One region of the Mesorhizobium sp. INR15 genome, then DNA from elsewhere that is predicted to be linked to it. Evidence: riboswitches for the same ligand, from Rfam matches in the RefSeq annotation. Region 1 holds a riboswitch; the other holds the start of a gene.
The links. Region 1 has a riboswitch for S-adenosylmethionine ahead of GA829_RS32015 (O-succinylhomoserine sulfhydrylase). Riboswitches for the same ligand answer to the same signal wherever they lie in the genome.
Positions count from the first base shown of each region.

Region 2: another riboswitch for S-adenosylmethionine. It lies ahead of metX (homoserine O-acetyltransferase MetX); the one in region 1 lies ahead of GA829_RS32015 (O-succinylhomoserine sulfhydrylase).

Region 1 is NZ_CP045496.1:6,599,815-6,604,226, forward strand. Features, by position in the region: gene GA829_RS32000 (hypothetical protein) at 1-393, shown strand, start outside; gene GA829_RS32005 (ABC transporter substrate-binding protein) at 413-1,180, opposite strand; gene GA829_RS32010 (2'-deoxycytidine 5'-triphosphate deaminase) at 1,284-2,378, opposite strand; SAM riboswitch at 2,497-2,574, shown strand; gene GA829_RS32015 (O-succinylhomoserine sulfhydrylase) at 2,632-3,819, shown strand; gene GA829_RS32020 (ceramide glucosyltransferase) at 3,825-4,412, opposite strand, start outside.
Region 2 is NZ_CP045496.1:1,763,274-1,767,685, forward strand. Features, by position in the region: gene GA829_RS08545 (DUF1330 domain-containing protein) at 26-346, shown strand; gene metW (methionine biosynthesis protein MetW) at 361-975, opposite strand; gene metX (homoserine O-acetyltransferase MetX) at 972-2,141, opposite strand; SAM riboswitch at 2,218-2,295, opposite strand; gene hisC (histidinol-phosphate transaminase) at 2,433-3,542, shown strand; gene GA829_RS08565 (prephenate/arogenate dehydrogenase family protein) at 3,549-4,412, shown strand, end outside.

The DNA of each region.
Region 1 (4,412 bases):
TCATCCATCGCCTATGGCGCTGGTCAATGCAGCGAAAAATCCTACCGCGAAGCCCGGTCGGCTATGACAAGCCGGCTTCTGGCAACCGGCTATTCGAAAGCACAAGTGGGTTTTCTGATGCGCAATGCGGATCGTATGACATCCGCCCTCCGCGGCGATAAGCTGAACGACAGTGGCCAACGTTGCGGCATCGACTCGGCTCGAGCCCATGTCCTCGGCTGTCTCGACAAGCAGCTTTTCCCTTTGCGGTCAGGTTCAAGCGCCTCGCTCAATGAGGAAAAGCAGACCCGAGGATTTTGGGGCAGGAAGCGCCTATCTGTGCGCGAGCTGCTCTTTATCGGGCAGTTTCATGGTTGCCTGGGCGCCGCGAAAGAGTATCTGTTTCGCGGCTGACCCAAGCGAATAGCCAGCCTCAATAAATATCGAAGTCGAAATATTTTGCCTGGATCTTCTTGTAGGTGCCGTCGGCCACGATCGCGTCGATCGCCGCGTTGAGCTTGTCGCGCAAGGCGGTGTCTTCCAGGCGCACGGCGATGCCGGCCTGTGTTTCGGTGCCCTTGACGTCGCCGATCATCTTGCAGCAATCGCCGCTCGACTTCTTCATCCAGTCGACCAGCACGAACTTGTCTGAGATCACCGCATCAAGCCGGCCATTGGTCAGGTCGGTGATCGCCTCTTCCTGGGTTGGATAGAGCTTCGCTTCGGCGCCGGCCTTGCCATAGACGTCCTGGGCATAGGTGGCCTGGGTGGTCGAGGCCTGGGCGCCCACCGTCTTGCCGGCCATTGCCGCCGGTTCGGTCGAGGTGAGATCGCTGTCCTTCAGGGCGACGACCGAAAGCGGCGTCGTGTAATATTTGTTTGTAAACAAGACCTGTTTCTTGCGCTCCTCGGTGATGCTCATCGAGGCAATAATGGCATCGAACTTCTTGGCCTGCAGCGCGGGAATGATGCCGTCCCAATCCTGGGTGACGATCTCGCACTCGACTTTCATCTGGGCACACAGCGCATTGGTGATGTCGATGTCGAAGCCCTCGACCTTGCCGTCGGGAGTGATTGTGTTGAACGGAGGGTAGGCCCCCTCGGTGCCAATCTTGATTTTATCCGCCGCCTGGGCCGAACTGGCACCGAGCACCAACATGGCGGCTGTTGCCGCTGACGCGATCCATCTCGAAATCCGCATTTTCCTGCTTCCCCTTGAGCGCTGTCATTCTGACAGTCGGCAAGGGCAGCCAATCATGACGCGTTGGCGCAGGCAAGCCTGTTGCCAGACAGTGGTGGAAACTTCAGCGCGCGGCGCGGAAATGCTTGGACAGTTTCAGGCCCTGCGCCTGGTAGTTGGAGCCGAGATCGGTGCCATAAAGTGCCTGCGGCCGCTTCAGCATGTGCTCGTAGACCAGCCGGCCGACGATCTGGCCGTGGTCGAGGATAAACGGCACTTCGTGGCTGCGCACTTCCAGCACCGCCCGGCTGCCGGTGCCGCCGGCCGCCGAATGGCCGAAGCCCGGATCGAAGAAGCCGGCATAGTGGACGCGGAATTCGCCGACGAGCGGGTCGAAAGGCGTCATTTCGGCCGCATAGAGCGGCGGCACGTGCACCGCTTCCTGGCTGACCAGGATGTAGAATTCGTCGGGATCAAGCACCAGTTCGCCAGCGCCGCTCTTGTGGATCGGTTCCCAGAAGTCGACGACATTTTGGGCGGCGCGCTTGTCGACATCGACCAAGCCGGTGTGGTGCTTGCCGCGATAGCCGACCAGCCCATCCTGGTCGCCGTTGAGGTCGATCGACAGCGCGATGCCACCACCGGAAATGTTCGGCGGTTCGGTGGCGACCAGCATCTCGGCGCGGTGCAATTCATGCAATTCGGCTTCCGAGAGCAGTGCATTGCCGGTACGGAAGCGGATCTGCGACAGGCGTGAGCCGGTGCGCACGACGATCGGGAATGTGCGCGGGCTGACTTCCAGATAGAGCGGGCCGTTGTAGCCGGCGGCGATCTTATCGAACTCGTGGCCGCGATCGGTCATCACGCGGGTGAAGATATCGAGCCGCCCGGTCGAACTTTTCGGATTGGCCGAGGCCGAGACGTCCGCCGGCAATGCCAGGCTCTCAAGCAATGGCACGATGTAGACGCAGCCGGTTTCCAGCACCGCGCCTTCGGCCAGATCGATCTCGTGCAGCTTCAGCCGATCGAGTTTCTCGCTGACCTTGTGATTGGGACCGGGCAGGAAAGAGGCCCGCACCCGCCAGGCCTTGCCGCCGAGCCTGAGATCGAGGCTGGCCGGCTGTATCTGGTCGGCATCAAGCGCGCGCTGTGATTTCAGCGCGCCGGACTGGAACAGCGCCGCGATGTCCTGATCGGGAAGAATGCCTGTCTGCCGCAAAGCTGGCTCGCTCCAAGACGGGTCTCTTTTTTCGCAGGCAGGCTTTTGCGGAGCCTGCGTGGTACAAAGCTCTTAATGAAGCCGGCAATTGACGCAAGCGTGGCGCGGGTCTAAAGGGTCGTTATCCCGTGGTGATTTGGCCGGTCGGCTTGCAGCCACGTTAAACAAGTCGCTAAAGGACCGTCGGGCCGCAAGGCCATATGGACCGGTTGCGACTTTCGCGGCCGGTTTTTTTGTGTCTGGAACAAAAGCGATGAGCACCAAGAAGCATAACTGGAAGCCTCAGACCGCACTCGTGCATGCCGGGACATTGCGTTCCGGCTTCGGCGAGACCTCCGAGGCGATCTATCTCACCCAGGGCTATGTCTACGAGACCGCGCAGGCTGCGGAAGCCCGTTTCAAGGGCGAAGAGCCCGGTTTCATCTATTCACGCTACGCCAACCCCACAGTCGACATGTTCGAGAAGCGCATGTGCGCGCTGGAAGGCGCCGAGGATGCTCGTGCGACGGCGTCGGGCATGGCGGCGGTGACCGCCGCCCTTCTGTGCAGCGCCAAGGCTGGCGATCATATCGTGGCGGCACGCGCGCTGTTCGGTTCCTGCCGCTGGGTGGTCGAGACGCTGGCGCCGAAATACGGCATCGAGGCGACGCTGGTCGACGGAACCGACATCGCCAACTGGGAGAAGGCGGTCAAGCCGAACACAAAGCTGTTCTTCCTGGAAAGCCCGACCAATCCCACGCTGGAAGTGGTCGACATATCAGCCGTCGCCTCGCTGGCCAATTCGATCGGTGCACGCCTGATCGTCGACAATGTCTTCGCCACGCCCTTGCAGCAGAAGCCACTGCAGCTTGGCGCGCATATCGTCGTCTATTCGGCGACCAAACACATTGACGGCCAGGGCCGCTGTCTCGGCGGCGTCATCCTGTCCGACAAGAAGTGGATCGACGAGAACCTGCACGACTATTTCCGCCACACCGGCCCCAGCCTGTCGCCGTTCAACGCCTGGACGTTGCTGAAGGGCCTCGAGACGCTGCCTTTGCGCGTGCGCCAGCAGACGGAAAGCGCCGGCAAGATCGCCGATTTCCTCGCCGAACGTCCGGAAATTGCCCGCGTCATCTACCCCGGCCGCGCTGACCATCCGCAGGCAGCGATCGTCAAGAAGCAGATGTCGGGCGGCTCGACGCTGATCTGCATGGACGTCAAAGGCGGCAAGCAGGCCGCCTTCGCCCTCCAGAACGCGCTCGACATCGTGCTGATCTCGAACAATCTCGGCGATTCCAAGAGCCTGATCACTCATCCGGCGACAACGACGCACAAGAACCTGAGCGATGAGGCGCGTGCGGAGCTTGGGATTGGACCGGGGACACTCCGGCTGTCCGTCGGCCTCGAAGACACCGACGACCTGCTCGAGGACATCGCACAGGCGCTGAAGGCCAGGTAAGGCCTTCACGCCCTCGATGGCGTCTCGTCCAGCTCCGCCGCTTTGGTGCGGATGATCATCTCGTTGCCGCGCCAATCGACGGCACCGCCGAGCCAGCCGCGCACCCATATCGCGGGCAGGATCAGGTCGCGCGCCATCATCGCCGGGATCGTGCGTGGCGACAGGTGCCAGCCTTTGGCCAAGGCAAGGACCCACTCGGGAAGATAGGTCGCCACCAGCACGGCTATAACGGTCAATCGCAGGCTGAAGCCGGCGTTTGCAGCCGCGATCAGCGCAAGAACCAGCGGCACCGCCGCGCCGATCAGGATCTCCGGTGTGAAAAACAACGGGAAAGTGACGCGGCGCAGGCGCGACCACCGCGCCTGCCGCGACCAGACCTGGTCAAGTGTGCGGCGGCCAAGCGGTTGCTCGAAAGGCGCGGCAACGAGATTGACGCGCAGGCCAAGCCCGTCAACCAGCTTGGTGGCGGCGGCATCCTCGGCGCTCTCGGCGGCCAGGGCGCGGATGCCGCCATTGGCGTCCAGCAGCGGCTTGTTCAACAACATGCTCTTGCCCTGGGCGAAGCCAAGGCCAAGCGCATCGCCGGCATATTG
Region 2 (4,412 bases), 1.8 Mb from region 1:
CTTCGAGGCCAAAGGGAGTTTCGCCATGACCGCTTACGCAGTTGCCCATATGCGCCAGGCCACGATGGGGCCGCAGCTCGTCGAATATCTGCACAGGATCGATGCCACGCTGGAGCCGTTTGGCGGCCGCTTCCTGGTTCATGGCGGCGATGTCGAGGCGGTCGAGAACGACTGGCCCGGCCACCTCATCATCATCGAGTTTCCAGACCGTCAGCATGTGCGCGGATGGTATGGCTCTCCGGCCTACCAGGAGATCCTGGCGCTGCGTACCGACAATTCCCTGTCCAATGTGGTGTTCGCCGACGGCGTCGAACATCCGCACAAGGCCACGGATGTTCTGAAGTAGCGGTTCGGCGCTCTCTAGCGCTTCAGCAAAAACACTGCCTGCTGGCCGAAGAAATTCCAGAACCACCATGGCATCGACAGGCCGATCTTCTGGCCGTTGGCGTCGAGCGCGGTCGCCTTTTCCACCGTCGCGCCAAGCTCGTCGCACAGGTTGACGAAATCGCGGATGGTGCAGAAGTGGATGTTGGGCGTGTCGTACCAGGAATAAGGCAGGTCGGCGGTCACAGGCATGCGGCCCTTGATGAACAGCGACAGCCGCACCCGCCAGTGGCCGAAATTGGGGAAGGAGACGATGGCGTGCTCGCCGATCCTGAGCAGTTCGTCGAGAACCAGCTTCGGGTTGCGGGTAGCCTGCAAGGTCTGCGACAGGACGACGAAATCAAAGCCCTTGTCAGGGTAGAATTCGAGATCCTTGTCGGCGTCGCCCTGGATGACGGAGAGGCCGCGCGCGACGCATTCGTTGACGCCACGCTGCGACAGTTCGAGACCACGGCCGTCGATCTGCTTGGTGACCTGCAGCAATTCGAGCAGAGAGCCGTCGCCGGAGCCGACATCGAGCACCCGCGATTGCGGCGGGATCAGATCGGCGACGACCTCAAGGTCGACGCGCTGGGTGTCGTTGACGCTCATAGCGGAAGCCCTCTGGCTCGCGCGGCCGAGCCGATGAAGCCGTTGATGGCGGCAAACAGTTCCGGCTCATCGAGCAGGAAGGCGTCGTGGCCACGATCGGTCTCGATCTCGACGAAAGACACCGAGGCGCCGGCGGCGTTCAGCGCATGCACGATCGATCGGCTTTCCTCGGTGGGAAACAGCCAGTCGCTGGTGAAGGAAACCAGGCAGAAACGGGTTTTTGTCGCGGCGAAGGCATCGGCCAGCCGACCGCCATGGTCGGCGGCGAGGTCGAAATAGTCCATCGAACGGGTCATGTAGAGATAGGAATTGGCGTCGAAGCGATCGACGAAGGTCATGCCCTGGTGGCGCAGATAGCTTTCGATCTGGAAGTCGGCGTCGAAGCCGAAGGTGAGCGCTTCGCGGTCCTGCAGGTTGCGGCCGAATTTGCGGTGCAGGGCGGCTTCCGACAGATAGGTGATGTGGGCGGCCATGCGCGCCACCGCCAGGCCCTTTTCCGGGCGCTTGCCGTGCTCGAAATACTTGCCGCCGTGCCAGTCGGGATCCGCCATGACGGCTTGCCGGCCCACCTCGTGGAAGGCGATGTTCTGCGAGGAATGGCGCGCGCCGGTTGCGATCGGCAGCGCCGAGAAGACGCGCTCGGGATAGCTAGACGCCCATTCCAGCACCTGCATGCCGCCCATCGAGCCGCCGAGAACGCAAAACAGCTTCTCGATGCCGAAATGATCGACCAGCATCAGCTGTGCCCGCACCATGTCGCGGATGGTGATGATCGGCAGGTCGAGGCCGTAAGGCTTGCCGGTGGCCGGATTGGTGGAGGCCGGGCCAGTCGATCCCAAACAGCCACCGATGACGTTGGAGCAGATGACGAAAAAGCGGTTGGTGTCGATGATCTTGCCGGGGCCGATCAGCACTTCCCACCAACCGGGCTTGCCGGTCACCGGATTGGTGTTGGCGACATGCTGGTCGCCGGTCAGCGCGTGGCAGACGAGAATGGCGTTGGAGCGGGCGTCGTTGAGCGTGCCATAGGTCTGGTAGGCGATCTGGAACGGCGACAGGAGCGTGCCGGCATCGAGCTTCAGCGGCTTGTCGGCGCCGAAGCGCAACACCGGGCTCGACGGCTGGTCGGCTTCGTTGTTGGTTTTTCCAGCGCGCAGGGCGGCCATGGCATCCATCTCACTTTGAGTCCACGTAGCGGTCGCGCGGACAACAAAAAACCGGCAGTGCCGTTGCAAAGCCGGTTACAGGATGCAAACGGCCCTTTAGCAAGTTGTTTAACGTGGCTGCAAGCCGACCGGCCAAATCACCACGGAAGTTCGCATCTCTTCTAGGACCGACGCGGCCCGGCGTCAACGGTCAGCCGGCTGGCGGACGCGCCGCCTCTCGACATTGCAAGCCATGGCTTGTATTTCCGCTGCGGCTTCCGGATGGAGGCGGTCCTCGACGGATTTTGCAAAATGACCCAGACACCTGACAAGGCACGTCCAGCACCGCGCGCGGGCATCCTTGACATCGAGGCCTATGTGCCCGGCAAAAGTGCCGCGCCCGCCGGTGTCGACAGAGTCTACAAGCTGTCGGCCAACGAGAACCCGCTTGGCCCTTCGCCGAAGGCAATCGAGGCCGCGCGCGAGGTTGCCGCCAAGCTCGATGTCTACCCGGATGGCACGGCCCGGCGCCTGCGCGAGGCGATCGCCGAAGTGCATGGCCTCAACCCGGCGAACATCATCTGCTCGAACGGGTCCGACGAAATCCTCGGCCTGCTGGCGCAGACCTATCTGGCGCCTGGCGATGAGGCCATCATCACCGAACACGCCTTCATGGTCTACAAGATCTACATCCAGGCGGCGGGCGGCGTTCCGGTGACGATCAAGGAAACCGATGAGCGCGCCGACATCGATGCCATTCTGGCCGCCGTGACGCCGCGCACGAAAATCGTCTTTCTCGCCAACCCCAACAATCCGACCGGCACTTATGTGCCGTTCCACGAGGTGCGCCGCCTGCATGCCGGCCTGCCGAAGAACGTGCTTCTGGTGCTGGACGCAGCCTATGCCGAATATGTGCGGCGCAACGACTATGAAGCCGGCATCGAACTGGTGGGAAGCGCCGAGAACGCGGTCATGACCCGAACCTTCTCCAAGATCGGCCTCGGCGGCGCGCGGATCGGCTGGATGTACGCGCCGGCGCATATCGTCGATGCCATCAACCGGATACGCGGCCCGTTCAACGTCAACGCCACCGCGATCGAGGCCGGCATCGCGGCGATCCGCGACCGCGTCCATGTCGAGCGCAGCGTGAGGCACAACGAAACATGGCTGACCTGGCTGAGCGAACAGATGATTGGACTGGGGCTGAGGGTGACGCCAAGCGTCGGCAATTTCATTCTCGTTCACTTTCCCGACGACAAGAAACATTCGGCGGCGGCGGCGGACGACTATCTGACGGCGCGCGGCTACATCCTGCGGCGCGTTTCCGGCTACGGTTTTCCCAATGCGCTGCGCATGAGCATCGGCACCGAAGAAGCCAATCGCGGCGTCATCGCCGCGCTCACGACATTCCTGAAAAGCTAGAACACCATGGCATCACCGATGTTTGAAAAGATCGCGCTGGTCGGCATCGGCCTGATCGGCTCGTCGCTGGCACGCGTCATCCGGCGCGAGGGCCTTGCCGGCCATGTCGCCATCTCGACACGCAGCGCCACCACGTTGGCGCGGGCGCAAGAGCTTGGGTTGGGCGATTCCTATACAACAGACGCGGAGGAAGCGGTCCGCGATGCCGACCTGATCATCGTCTCGGTGCCGGTCGGTTCCTCCGGCGCCGTGGCGGAAGAAATCACGCCGGCCCTGAAGAAAGGCGCAATCCTCACCGATGTCGGCTCGACCAAGGCATCGGTTATCGCGCAGATGCAGCCGCACGTGCCTGAGGGCGTGCATTTCATTCCCGGGCATCCGCTGGCGGGCACCGAGAAATCAGGCCCGGATGCGGGTTTTGCCGACCTGTTCGACAACCGCTGGTGCATCTTCACGCCGCTGCCGGACACCGATCCCGACGCGCTGGAGAGGCTTTCGGAATTCTGGCGCCGCTGCGGCGCCAACATCGACACGATGGACCCGCAGCACCACGACATGACGCTGGCCATCGTCTCGCACCTGCCGCACATCATCGCCTACAACATCGTCGGCACCGCCGATGACCTGGAATCGGTGACCAAGACGGAAGTCATCAAGTATTCCGCCTCCGGCTTCCGCGATTTCACCCGTCTGGCCGCTTCCGATCCGACCATGTGGCGCGATGTCTGCCTGCACAACAAGGATGCCATCCTCGAGATGCTGGCGCGGTTCTCGGAGGATCTTGCCTTCCTGCAGCGGGCGATCCGCTGGGGCGATGGCGAAAAGCTGTTTGACCTGTTTACCCGCACCCGCGCCGTGCGCCGCTCGATC